One region of the Bradyrhizobium sp. P5_C12 genome, then DNA from elsewhere that is predicted to be linked to it. Evidence: riboswitches for the same ligand, from Rfam matches in the RefSeq annotation. Region 1 holds a riboswitch; the other holds the start of a gene.
What was found. Region 1 has a riboswitch for cobalamin ahead of ACXJMY_RS02640 (TonB-dependent receptor). Riboswitches for the same ligand answer to the same signal wherever they lie in the genome.
Positions count from the first base shown of each region.

Region 1 (4,924 bases):
CTCTTGATCTTCGGGGAGATGGGCATCGGCAACACCACGGCGTCGGCGGCGATCGCGGCCAGCCTGCTCGGCGTCAGCGCCGAGGAGATCGCGGGCAGCGGGACCGGTGTCGATGCGGCTGGCCGCGCGCACAAGGCGCGCGTGATCGATGCCGCGATAGCGCGTCACGGCGTTGCGGGTGCGCCGGCCGAAAAGATCCTGTGTGCCGTCGGCGGCCTCGAAATTGCGGCCATCTGCGGCGCGATCATTGCGGCCGCGCAGCGCCGCATTCCGGTGTTGATCGACGGCTTCATCGTGTCGGTCGCAGCGCTGGCGGCCGTGCGGCTCAATCCGTCGTGCCAGCCGTTCCTGCTGCCGTCGCACCAATCGGCAGAGCAGGGGCATCGGCTGGTGCTGCGCGCGCTGAATGTGCAACCCCTGATCAGCCTCGATCTCAGGCTCGGGGAGGGATCGGGCGCCGCGATCGCGCTGCCGCTGGTACGGCTCGCCTGCAGCCTTCACAACGGCATGGCGACGTTTGCGCTGGCCAATGTGCCGGATCGACCAGCCTGATCCGGCTCAAGCCACGCGCTGATTGACGGAGACGACGCGCCAGCCGGTCGCGAGCCGATCGATCCGGGTCAGCGACAGCGGGTCGACCACGAAGCGCAAGGCCGCTTCCGGCGCAAGGTCGAGCGCGACGCACAGCGCGGCGCGGATGGTGCCGGAATGCACGACGAGCGTTGCCGACCCGGCCGCAATCCGCGAGAGACCCAGCCGGACGCGCGCGACCTGATCCTCAAAGCTCTCGCCGCCCGGTGGCCGTGCGTGCGCGGAATCGCTCCAGAATTGCGCATAGGTGTCGCCGCCCTTGGCGGCGAGCTCGTCATGTCGCCGGCCGGTCCAGTCGCCGAAATCCTGCTCGCTGAATTCGCCCACGAGCACCGGATCGAGCCCCAGCGCGCGCGCCGTCTCGATCGTGCGGCGCGCCGGGCTGGCATAGCTCGGCGCCTCCCGCGGCAGGTGACGCCGCAAGGCATTCAACTGTGCGGAATCGCTAAGATCGGCCGGCGCGTCGGGGGCATGGATCGTCCCCGCGACGCCGTCGACGGCCGCATGACGTATCAGCCAGAGGAAGGTCTCGCCTTCCATGCAAGAATCTCCAAGGAAAGTTGGCCGCTGTGGCAACAACGCCGCAACAGGCACATTGACTCTGTCTGGATCGTAATCCTAGATGGCCTCGACGGTTTCCCCACCCGGGGATGAAAAGGGAATGCGGTGCGGGGACGTTGTCCCCAATGCCGTGGCTGCCCCCGCAACTGTAAGCGGCGAATCTTGCGTCACAAGCCACTGGGTATCTCGGTCCCGGGAAGGCGACGCAAGGTGATGACCCGCGAGCCAGGAGACCTGCCGTCAGCCGTGGTCACACGCGAAGATGTCGGTCGGGGAGTACAGACATTCGGCTTCATCGGAGGGCTCGAAAGGCCCAAAAGATGAGACCTCGTTCGCTGTGACGTGCCACTGACGTCATACCGAGGTCCAGCACCGTGTCTTCTATCCGTCTTGTACGACCGCGCCGATTTTTGCTCGCGTCTGCCGCTCTCACATCGTTTGCCGCTGCCGATATGCCCGCTGCTTTGGCGCAGCAGGCCCGCGAACCGCTGCCGCCGATTGAGGTGTCCCCACAGCAATCCCGCAAGCCGCCCAAGCCCGCCGGTCGTGCCGGACAGGCTGCGCGCCGTGCGGCTGCGCATAGATCTGCGGTAGTGCCGGCCGCGCCCAAGCCGGTCGTGCCGGCTGCAACCGCGCAGACGCCGCTCAACACCAACGTGGTTGCCGAGAGCGCCTCGCGCCTCGGCCTGACCGTGCGCGAAACGCCGGCGACCGTCGAGGTGATTTCGGCCGAAACCATGCGCGAGCAGGGCTATCGCACTGTATCCGAGGTGGCCCAGGGCGCGGTCGGCGTCACCTCCGGCGACAATCCGGCCGAGCCCGCGGCTTTCTCCATGCGTGGCTTCACCAACAGCCAGATCAACATGCTCTACAACGGCATCAAAATCGGTCCGCAGAACATGACCTCGCGGATCACGGATACGGCCAATCTCGCAGCCGTCGAATTTTTGAAAGGTCCGGCCTCGCTGATATCGGGTGAAGGTGCCGCCGGTGGCGCAATCAACTTGGTCACGAAGCAGCCACACACCGGGCCGATCCGGAATGAGGCTGACTTTTCCTGGGATTCGCTGAACTCGTTCGGCGTCCATTACGGCTCGGGCGGCAGCACCAACGTGCAGGGGCTCGACTACCGCTTCGACATCAGCCGTTCCTCGCTCAACGGCTTTGCCGACGACACCAATACCAAGACGCTGGATGTGTCCGGCCAGCTCAACTACCGCATCTCCGACAGCCTCAAGGTCTGGGGCGCGATCGAGTATCGCGAGGATCGCGGCAGGGCCTATTGGGGTGCGCCGCTGGTGCCGATTGCCTTCAGCGGCTCGCATGCCACGAGCGGCATCGTCTCCGGCAATTACGTCTCGAACTATAACAAAACCAATCTTGGTCCGGTCACGATCGACGATCGTACCTTCAACGCCAACTACAACGTCCTCGACAACCGTAACGTGGCGCAGGAAGTCTGGCTGCGCGGAGGTTTCGAGCTGAAGCTGGCGTCGGACCTGACCTTGAAAAGCCAAGTTTATGGCTATGGCGCAGAGCGCACCTGGTTCAATAACGAGGTCGAGGCGTTCAATGCCAGTACGGGCCTGCCCAACTCGAACATGGTGGACCGCGAGCGCTTCTATGTCGCACACAGCCAGCGCCTTGTCGGCAACATCACCGACTTGATCTGGGACACGAACATCGCGGGCTTCGACAACCGGCTGGTCACGACGCTGTCGTCAAGCTATCTCGACTTCGTCAGGCCGGGCGCGGCGAAATTCCCGAACGACTATGTTCCGCTGGTCGGTTTCGATCGAGGCTTTTACGGCGAGCTCGCGACCAAGCAGCAGACCGCGCGAATCGACAACGAGGCGCTGTCGTTCGAGGACCGGCTGAAGCTGACCCGGACCTTCGCGCTGATCGGCGGCCTGCGCGTCGAGCATATCGGGCTCGACCGCAACTCAACCGACCAGAACGGTCTGGTGAACGCGGGCTTTCCGTTCACGAAGGACTGGGCGCCGGTGACGGGACGCATCGGCTACACCTGGGACGCCGTGCCCGGCCTGACCTTCTTCAGCCAGTACGCCACCGGCGCGGACGTCTCCGCCAACAATATCTTCCTGCTGTTGCCAACTCAGCCGCTCGACCTGACGACCGCGCGCACCTACGAGACCGGCGTCAAGCATCTGTTCTGGGACAACCGGGCTGAGTGGTCGTTCTCGGCCTACGACATCCTGCGCAAGAACGTCTATGCGGCGGCCGGCGGCATGCAGCTCAACATCGCCGGGCGGCAGGAATCGAAGGGCGTGGAGCTCGCGGCGGCCATCCGGCCGATCGAGCCTTTGCGGCTCTGGGGCAACATCGCCTATGTCGATGCGCGCTACGCCGACTACAATTTCGTCGGCGGCTCGTTCTCCGGCAACACGCCGCCGAACGTGCCGCGCGTCGTTGCCAATGCCGGCGCGTCGTATCGGTTCTTCACGCCGTGGCCGGTGGAGCTCGGCATCACCGGCCGCTATGTCGGCGACCGCTATAACACCGACGCAAACGTCGTGACGCTGAAGGCGTACACCGTGGCCGACGTCTATACCTTCGTCGACATCCCCAAGACGGTGTTCAATGCGGTCGATCAGGCCCGCCTTGGTTTCCGCGTGCGCAACATCACCGACAAGCGTTATGCGATCTGGGGCGATCCGTTCTATCCCGACCAGATCCTGCTCGGCGCGCCGCGCACCTATGAGATCTCGGCCGCGTTCAAATGGTAGGGCGCTGACCACATGATGAGCGCGATCGTCCTGCTGCACCGCTGGCTCGGGATCGCGTTCTGCCTGCTGTTCGCGATGTGGTTTGCGACCGGCATCGTGATGCACTTCGTTCCGTTTCCGTCGCTGACGGAGGCGGAACGCTTTGCCGGACTTGCGCCGGTGGATCGTGCGCGGGTGGCGATCGCGGTTGCCGATGCGGTGGCCGCCAGCGGCCTCACCGATGCGACGCGTGCTCGCCTGATCGAGCGCAGCGACGGACCGGTGTACGTCGTCTCGGGAGCGTCGCGTATGCGCGCAGTCCGCGCCTCGGACGGAGCGGACGCATCGGTCACGTCTCCCGAGTTTGCGCTCGCCATGGCGCAGGATCATGCTCGCAACCGTGGGCTCGAAGCCACCGGCGCGAGGATCCTCGCGCGCGCGGACTACGATCAATGGAGCGTGCCGAACGGTTTTGATCGCCACCGGCCGCTGTTTCGCGTGGCCCTCGGCGATGCCGCCGGGACGGAGGTCTATGTCTCCTCGCTGACCGGCGAGATCGTGCTGGAGACGACACGGAGCGCGCGCGGATGGAATCTGGTCGGCAGTGTGCTGCACTGGATCTATCCGACGGTCCTGCGAAGCAATTGGGCGCTGTGGGATCGCGTGGTCTGGACGCTGTCGCTGCTGGCGTCGGTTGCGGCGGTGCTGGGCGCGGTGCTCGGGATCGTGCGGATCAGGATTCGAGGACGCCAGGTCTCCTCGCCATACCGTGGCTGGCATGCCCTGCATCACATCATCGGCCTTGCGGCGACGGTGTTCGTGCTGACCTGGATTTTCAGCGGCTGGCTCTCCATGGATCACGGCCGGCTGTTCTCGCGCGGGCAGTTGACCGCGCCCGAAGCCGGGATAGCGAACGCCCCGCCGGACTGGACGGCCGTCTCGTCGCTTGATCGGGCGCCGATATCGTCCTCCGCCCGCGAGGTCGAATGGTTCGCCTTCAATGGCGGTGTTTATCGTCGTGACCGGATCGCACTTGGCAGCCAGAT
Region 1 covers NZ_JBFULU010000002.1:225,099-230,022, reverse strand. Annotated here, with positions in the region: gene cobT (nicotinate-nucleotide--dimethylbenzimidazole phosphoribosyltransferase) at 1-552, shown strand, start outside; gene ACXJMY_RS02645 (histidine phosphatase family protein) at 559-1,131, opposite strand; cobalamin riboswitch at 1,207-1,408, shown strand; gene ACXJMY_RS02640 (TonB-dependent receptor) at 1,527-3,899, shown strand; gene ACXJMY_RS02635 (PepSY domain-containing protein) at 3,912-4,924, shown strand, end outside.

Region 2 (4,924 bases), on a different contig from region 1:
ATCCGGGTCTGGTCGACACCCGGGAAATAGGCCTTGGGGATGTCGACGAAGGCGAATGCGTCGAAGATCGTGTAGGCGTTCATGGTGACCAGATTGTCCTGGAAGTTGAAGCGGTCGCCGACGTGGCGGACCAGGCCACCGATCTCCACCGGCAGTTTCGTGTCGAAGCGATAGGACGCCCCGGCATTGGCGATGAAGTTCGGGACGTTCGGCGGCGTCTTGCCCGAGTACGACTGGAAGTCGCCATTGCCGTCGACATAGGTGAAGTCGATGAACCGCGACTGCACGAAGGCGACATTGCCCCACAGCTTCAGGCCGCCGACCGGGTTGACCGCGGCCGCGATCTCGATGCCCTTGGAGGCCATCTTGCCGGCGACGTTGAACAAGATGCCGCTCTCGGGGACGTAGACGTTCTTGCGTTCGATGTCGAAGGCCGAGAACGTGGCCTCGGCCCGCTTGTCGGCCGATTGCACCTTCACGCCGGTCTCATAGATCCGCGACGTCGTCAGTAGCAGCGGCGTAGTGGGCCTGAGGATGAAGATGTTCGCCACCGTCGGGTCGGCTGCCGTCGCGTACTGGCTGTAAAGCATCACGCCGGGCGCGATGTCCCAGGTGTAGCCGACGCGTCCGGTGATCGGCTTGAACGTCGTCGAGAAAGGATAGTTGGCTTTCAGGAGGCCGTTCTCGCCGAAGCGGGTCCGCGACAGCTCGATATTCTCAAAACGGATGCCGCCGATCAGGGCGAATGTCGAAGTCAGCTTCAGCCGGTCCTCGAACGACAGGGAGACGGTGTCGAGGTGGGTATAGATCTTCTCGTCGCTGCGCGGACCGTAGAGCCCGCGGTCCGGATTGATCAGGTCGACCGTGTCCGAGAAGAACAGCGTGTCCTGCGAAACGTTGAATTGCGAGCTGCTCGCCGCGACGGTGGCGACGAAGCGGTTGTCCATGCCGCCGATATTCGAGTTGACGGTAAGGTCGGTGATGTTCCCATAGAGCCGCTGCGCATGGTCCAGCGCCAGGCGCTCGCGATAGACGTTGTTCGGGCCGGAATCGTCGAACGAATTGATCTCGTTGTTGAACCAGTGCCGGTGCGCATCGTAGCCGTAGACCTGGCTGCGCAGCGAGACGCTGTTGTTGATGTCCCACTGGAAGCCGCTACGCAGCCAGAGCTCGCTGGCGCCGCTGTGGTTGTCGAGCACGTTGTAGGTGGTGGTTAGCGTGCGCGCGTCGATGGTGACCGGATTGAGCATCCCGGTGTGGCCGTTGAGGTAGTAATTGGTCCACTGGCCCGAGACGATGCCGTTCGTCGGAATGATGCCCGGAGCGTTCGCCGGCACCAGCGGCGTTCCCCAGTAGAAGCGGTCCTTGTCCTGCCTGTACTCGGCCGCGCCCCAGACCTTCAGGCTCTCGTTGACGCGATAGTTCAACTGACCGGAGACGTTGCTGAGTTTCGAATAGGTGTCGTCGATAAAACTCTTGTCGTTGAAATGGCTGATGTCGAAGCGGTAGTCGAGGCCGCCGATCAGCGTGCTGCCGCCCGAACCGTAGCCGGCGCGATAGCCGTTGAAGGAGTCGTAGGAGGTGAAGGCCTCGTTGACGATCGGCCCGGTGCGCGGTGCCTTGGTGACGTAGTTGATGGCGCCGCCGGTCGCGCCAAGGCCCGCCACCAGCGAGTCTGGTCCCTTGATGATCTCCACCTGCTGCAGATTGGAGGTGTCCATCGGACGGCCGGTCATGGTCGACGGACCGATCGGGATGCCGTTGTAGAGGGTAGAGATCTGGTCGCCGCTAAAGCCGCGCATCGAGAAGATGGCGGGTGCACCCGGCGCATCGCCGCCGGTCACGCCGACCGCCAACTTGGCGACATCAGTGGTGGTCCTGATGCCCAGCTCCCGTATGGTCTGCTGGTCGATGACCTCTACGCTCGCGGGCATCTCCCGGGCCGTGATCCCGAGCCGGGAGCCGACCTCAGTGACGGCGCCCGTGTTCAGCGGCGTTTGGACCGGGCCGCTCGGCGGTTGGGTCGCCGGAACGGCGACGACAGGGGCGCCGCGATTGCGTCCCGCGGCCCGGCGGGCCGCGCGGGATCGCTGATTGCCGGGGCCGACGGCCGGAGCCGGCTTCGGAGTGGGCGGTGAGACGATGACCGGGCCAACCTCCCGGGACCGGTTGTCCTGAACCGCGCTCTGGGCGACGGCAGTGGAAGACAACGACGCCGACGAGAGCGCGGCAATCAGGAAAACACGCGAAAACGCTGGCGCAACGCCAGCACCGATATGAAGATTTTGCACGACAACGCTCTGCGGCGACGCAAACAGACTGTCACCGCGGTTGCCTTAGCCATCTACCTTCGCCCCAAGCGGCAGATGCACCGGCTACTTGTCCGACATCGGGGCACCCCGCCCAATGCGTTCGCGCGTGACCATGGCTGGCAGCAGGTTTCCTGGCTCGCGGGTCATCGCCTTCGACCACCTTCCCAGAGGCCCGCGTGGGGCTCCAGTGGTTTGTTTGGTCGTCGGCTATCCGCCTACAGTTGCGGGGGCAGCCGCGGAATTGCCCGCCGAGACGGACGCACCGCATTCCCTTGAAGAGTCCTTGCAGACACTACCGCCGATGAAACTGGCATCTGCCAGAGAGCGCGTCAATATGTGGCTACCTCCCGGCTGCCTGCCTCGATGTCGCAACGAGCTCACGAAGGCGTCGCCTTGAACAAAAGAAATTCTACCCCATAACGATGTTCGCCGTGACCTATTTCCCGGGCTTAGGTTGAGTGTCCTTGAGGCGTTTGATGGGGACACGCCGATGACAGACCTTCAGGACAGGCTGGAACGGTTCGAGACGCTCACCGCCGAATGCGAGCTGATCACCAAGCTCGCCACCGACGCTGCGAAGCGGGAGTTTTATCTGAAACTCGGGGAGCAGTACCGCCAGCTGGCCGCGGACATGCGGCAGGTGATCGCGGCTGCGGGCAAGGCTGCGGCCTGAGTGCGGCGGCAATCCGTTCTTAATGTTTGGCGCGCATCCTCTGGGATGCGAGCGGCGCGATTTGCGATTGCTCGCGGTGGGAGTGCCGGGGCTCGTTGCGGTGCAGCGTGCCTCGCCGATGTCGCTTTGCCGTTCCTTACAGGGCAATCCCATGCGCCTTCTTGCGGTTCTCGTGCTCGCGCTCATGACGGCGGCCTGCAATCAGGAGCAGGACATCACCGGCTCGACCGCGTCCTGCCCGATGCGGAACTACAGCTCCTATAATCCCCGCGACATGAACCAGTGCGTCAGTGCCTGCAAGGCGTGCGACCACGGCAACACGGTCACCTGCACCACGTCCTGCACGCTCAAGGGGGCGCACTGAGCGGCGCATCCGGACGCGGTCCCCGATGCGATGGAACGCCGGCGGCTGACGGTGCCGGGACACCGGAACGATTTGGATGGGATATCGTTGGAGCAGGGCAGGCAGGACGCGGAGTCCGATGGAATGGGTATGCTCGATCCCGGCCGGTTTCTGGTGTCGTGCTCGCATTGCGATGCATGGCCGATGGCGGCCAACGTCAAACGTTCGAGCTGGTCGGCGTCCCCGCATGAGGTCTGCTTCGTGTGTCCGCGCTGCCGCCGCGAGGAGACCGCGATCGTCTCGGCCTCCGGCGAATTGACGCCGATCAGGCGTATCGACATCCCGCCGCGCGACGTCGCTATCGCCTGGGCTCGGGCTCAGCGGCCGAGAGGGCGAACCTGAGCGGCAGGCGCGCCCTCGCGTTCGGGCGGTTCGCATGCGGTTCATCTCTCGACAAATGTGCTAGGATCGGGGTCGGGAGACCAATCATGGCCGCTGACATGCTTTCACCTCGTGCCGACCGTTTCCGGCTGCATCCGGTCACGCCGCGCCATGCCCCGATGTTCTGCTTCGCGCTGCTGACGGTGTCATGCGCCCTCGCAAGTTTCGCGCTCGCCTGCGCGACGCCGTTTGCGGCATTCGCCGTCGTCGCGGCCGCGATGCTGCCGCTGCGGCCGGCGCTGCTCGTCGTCACCGGAGCGTGGCTGGTGAACCAGACCATCGGCTTCGGCGTGCTGCATTACCCGATCGATGCCGGCACCATCGCCTGGGGCTTTGTCATCGGCGCCGCTGCGCTTCTGGCGACCGCGGCCTCGTCCGCCGTGCTCCGCGTGCTGCCGCAGGGACGCACACCGCTGATGCTCGCGCTCACGCTCGTCGCGGCCTACACGGCCTACGAGCTCGCGCTGCTCGCCGCGACGCCGGCCCTCGGCGGCGAGGGCGCCTTCACCGTGGCCATCGTCGCGCGCATTGGGCTGACCAGCGCCGTCTGGCTCGCCGGCCTCGTTGCCGTCTGTGAGATCGTCCGCCTGATCGATCCGTTCGGGCGCAAGGGCGCGATGTCGGCCTGAGCGGCCCTCTGGTAGCCCGGATGGAGCGCAGCGAAATCCGGGGCCGTTGTATCTGGTGGTAAGTCCCCGGATTACGCTTCGCTCCATCCGGGCTACGAGACCTTGCGTTGCCTGACGGGCAAAACACCCCCGCGATCGGTCAATCCGCTCACTCGAAAATATTCCGCTTTGCCGAAATTCGGAAATGGCGTATGTGTCGTTCATCCCGGCTTGACCTTGAGGGGCGATCTTGTGTCGTCACGTGTCGCGAGCCGGGTTGCGGTGGACGCGGCAGCGTCGGGCGCGAGAGGTTAGGGCAGGGCGGATTGCTCTCCGTGAGCCCAAAACTTCGTGCGGATGAGCGGCGCTGCTAGGTTCGTCTCGCCAGCAAGTTTCCGGCTCCGTCGACAGGGCTGGAAAAACTGCGGCGAACAAGCGAGCCGTGCGTACGGCAAAACCGTGTGGTCCTGGCCGTCGTTGCTACGGCCAAGCTGTTGCGGAGGCGGCAGTCGCGTCAACCGGCGCGGTGCCGGTGAATTTCGCGAGG
Region 2 covers NZ_JBFULU010000037.1:173-5,096, reverse strand. Annotated here, with positions in the region: gene ACXJMY_RS27255 (TonB-dependent receptor) at 1-1,934, opposite strand, end outside; cobalamin riboswitch at 2,417-2,627, opposite strand; gene ACXJMY_RS27250 (hypothetical protein) at 2,803-2,985, shown strand; gene ACXJMY_RS27245 (hypothetical protein) at 3,137-3,349, shown strand; gene ACXJMY_RS27240 (hypothetical protein) at 3,473-3,730, shown strand; gene ACXJMY_RS27235 (hypothetical protein) at 3,817-4,398, shown strand.
Region 2: it holds a riboswitch for cobalamin, as region 1 does, so the genes downstream of both, ACXJMY_RS27255 (TonB-dependent receptor) here and ACXJMY_RS02640 (TonB-dependent receptor) in region 1, are expected to answer to the same signal.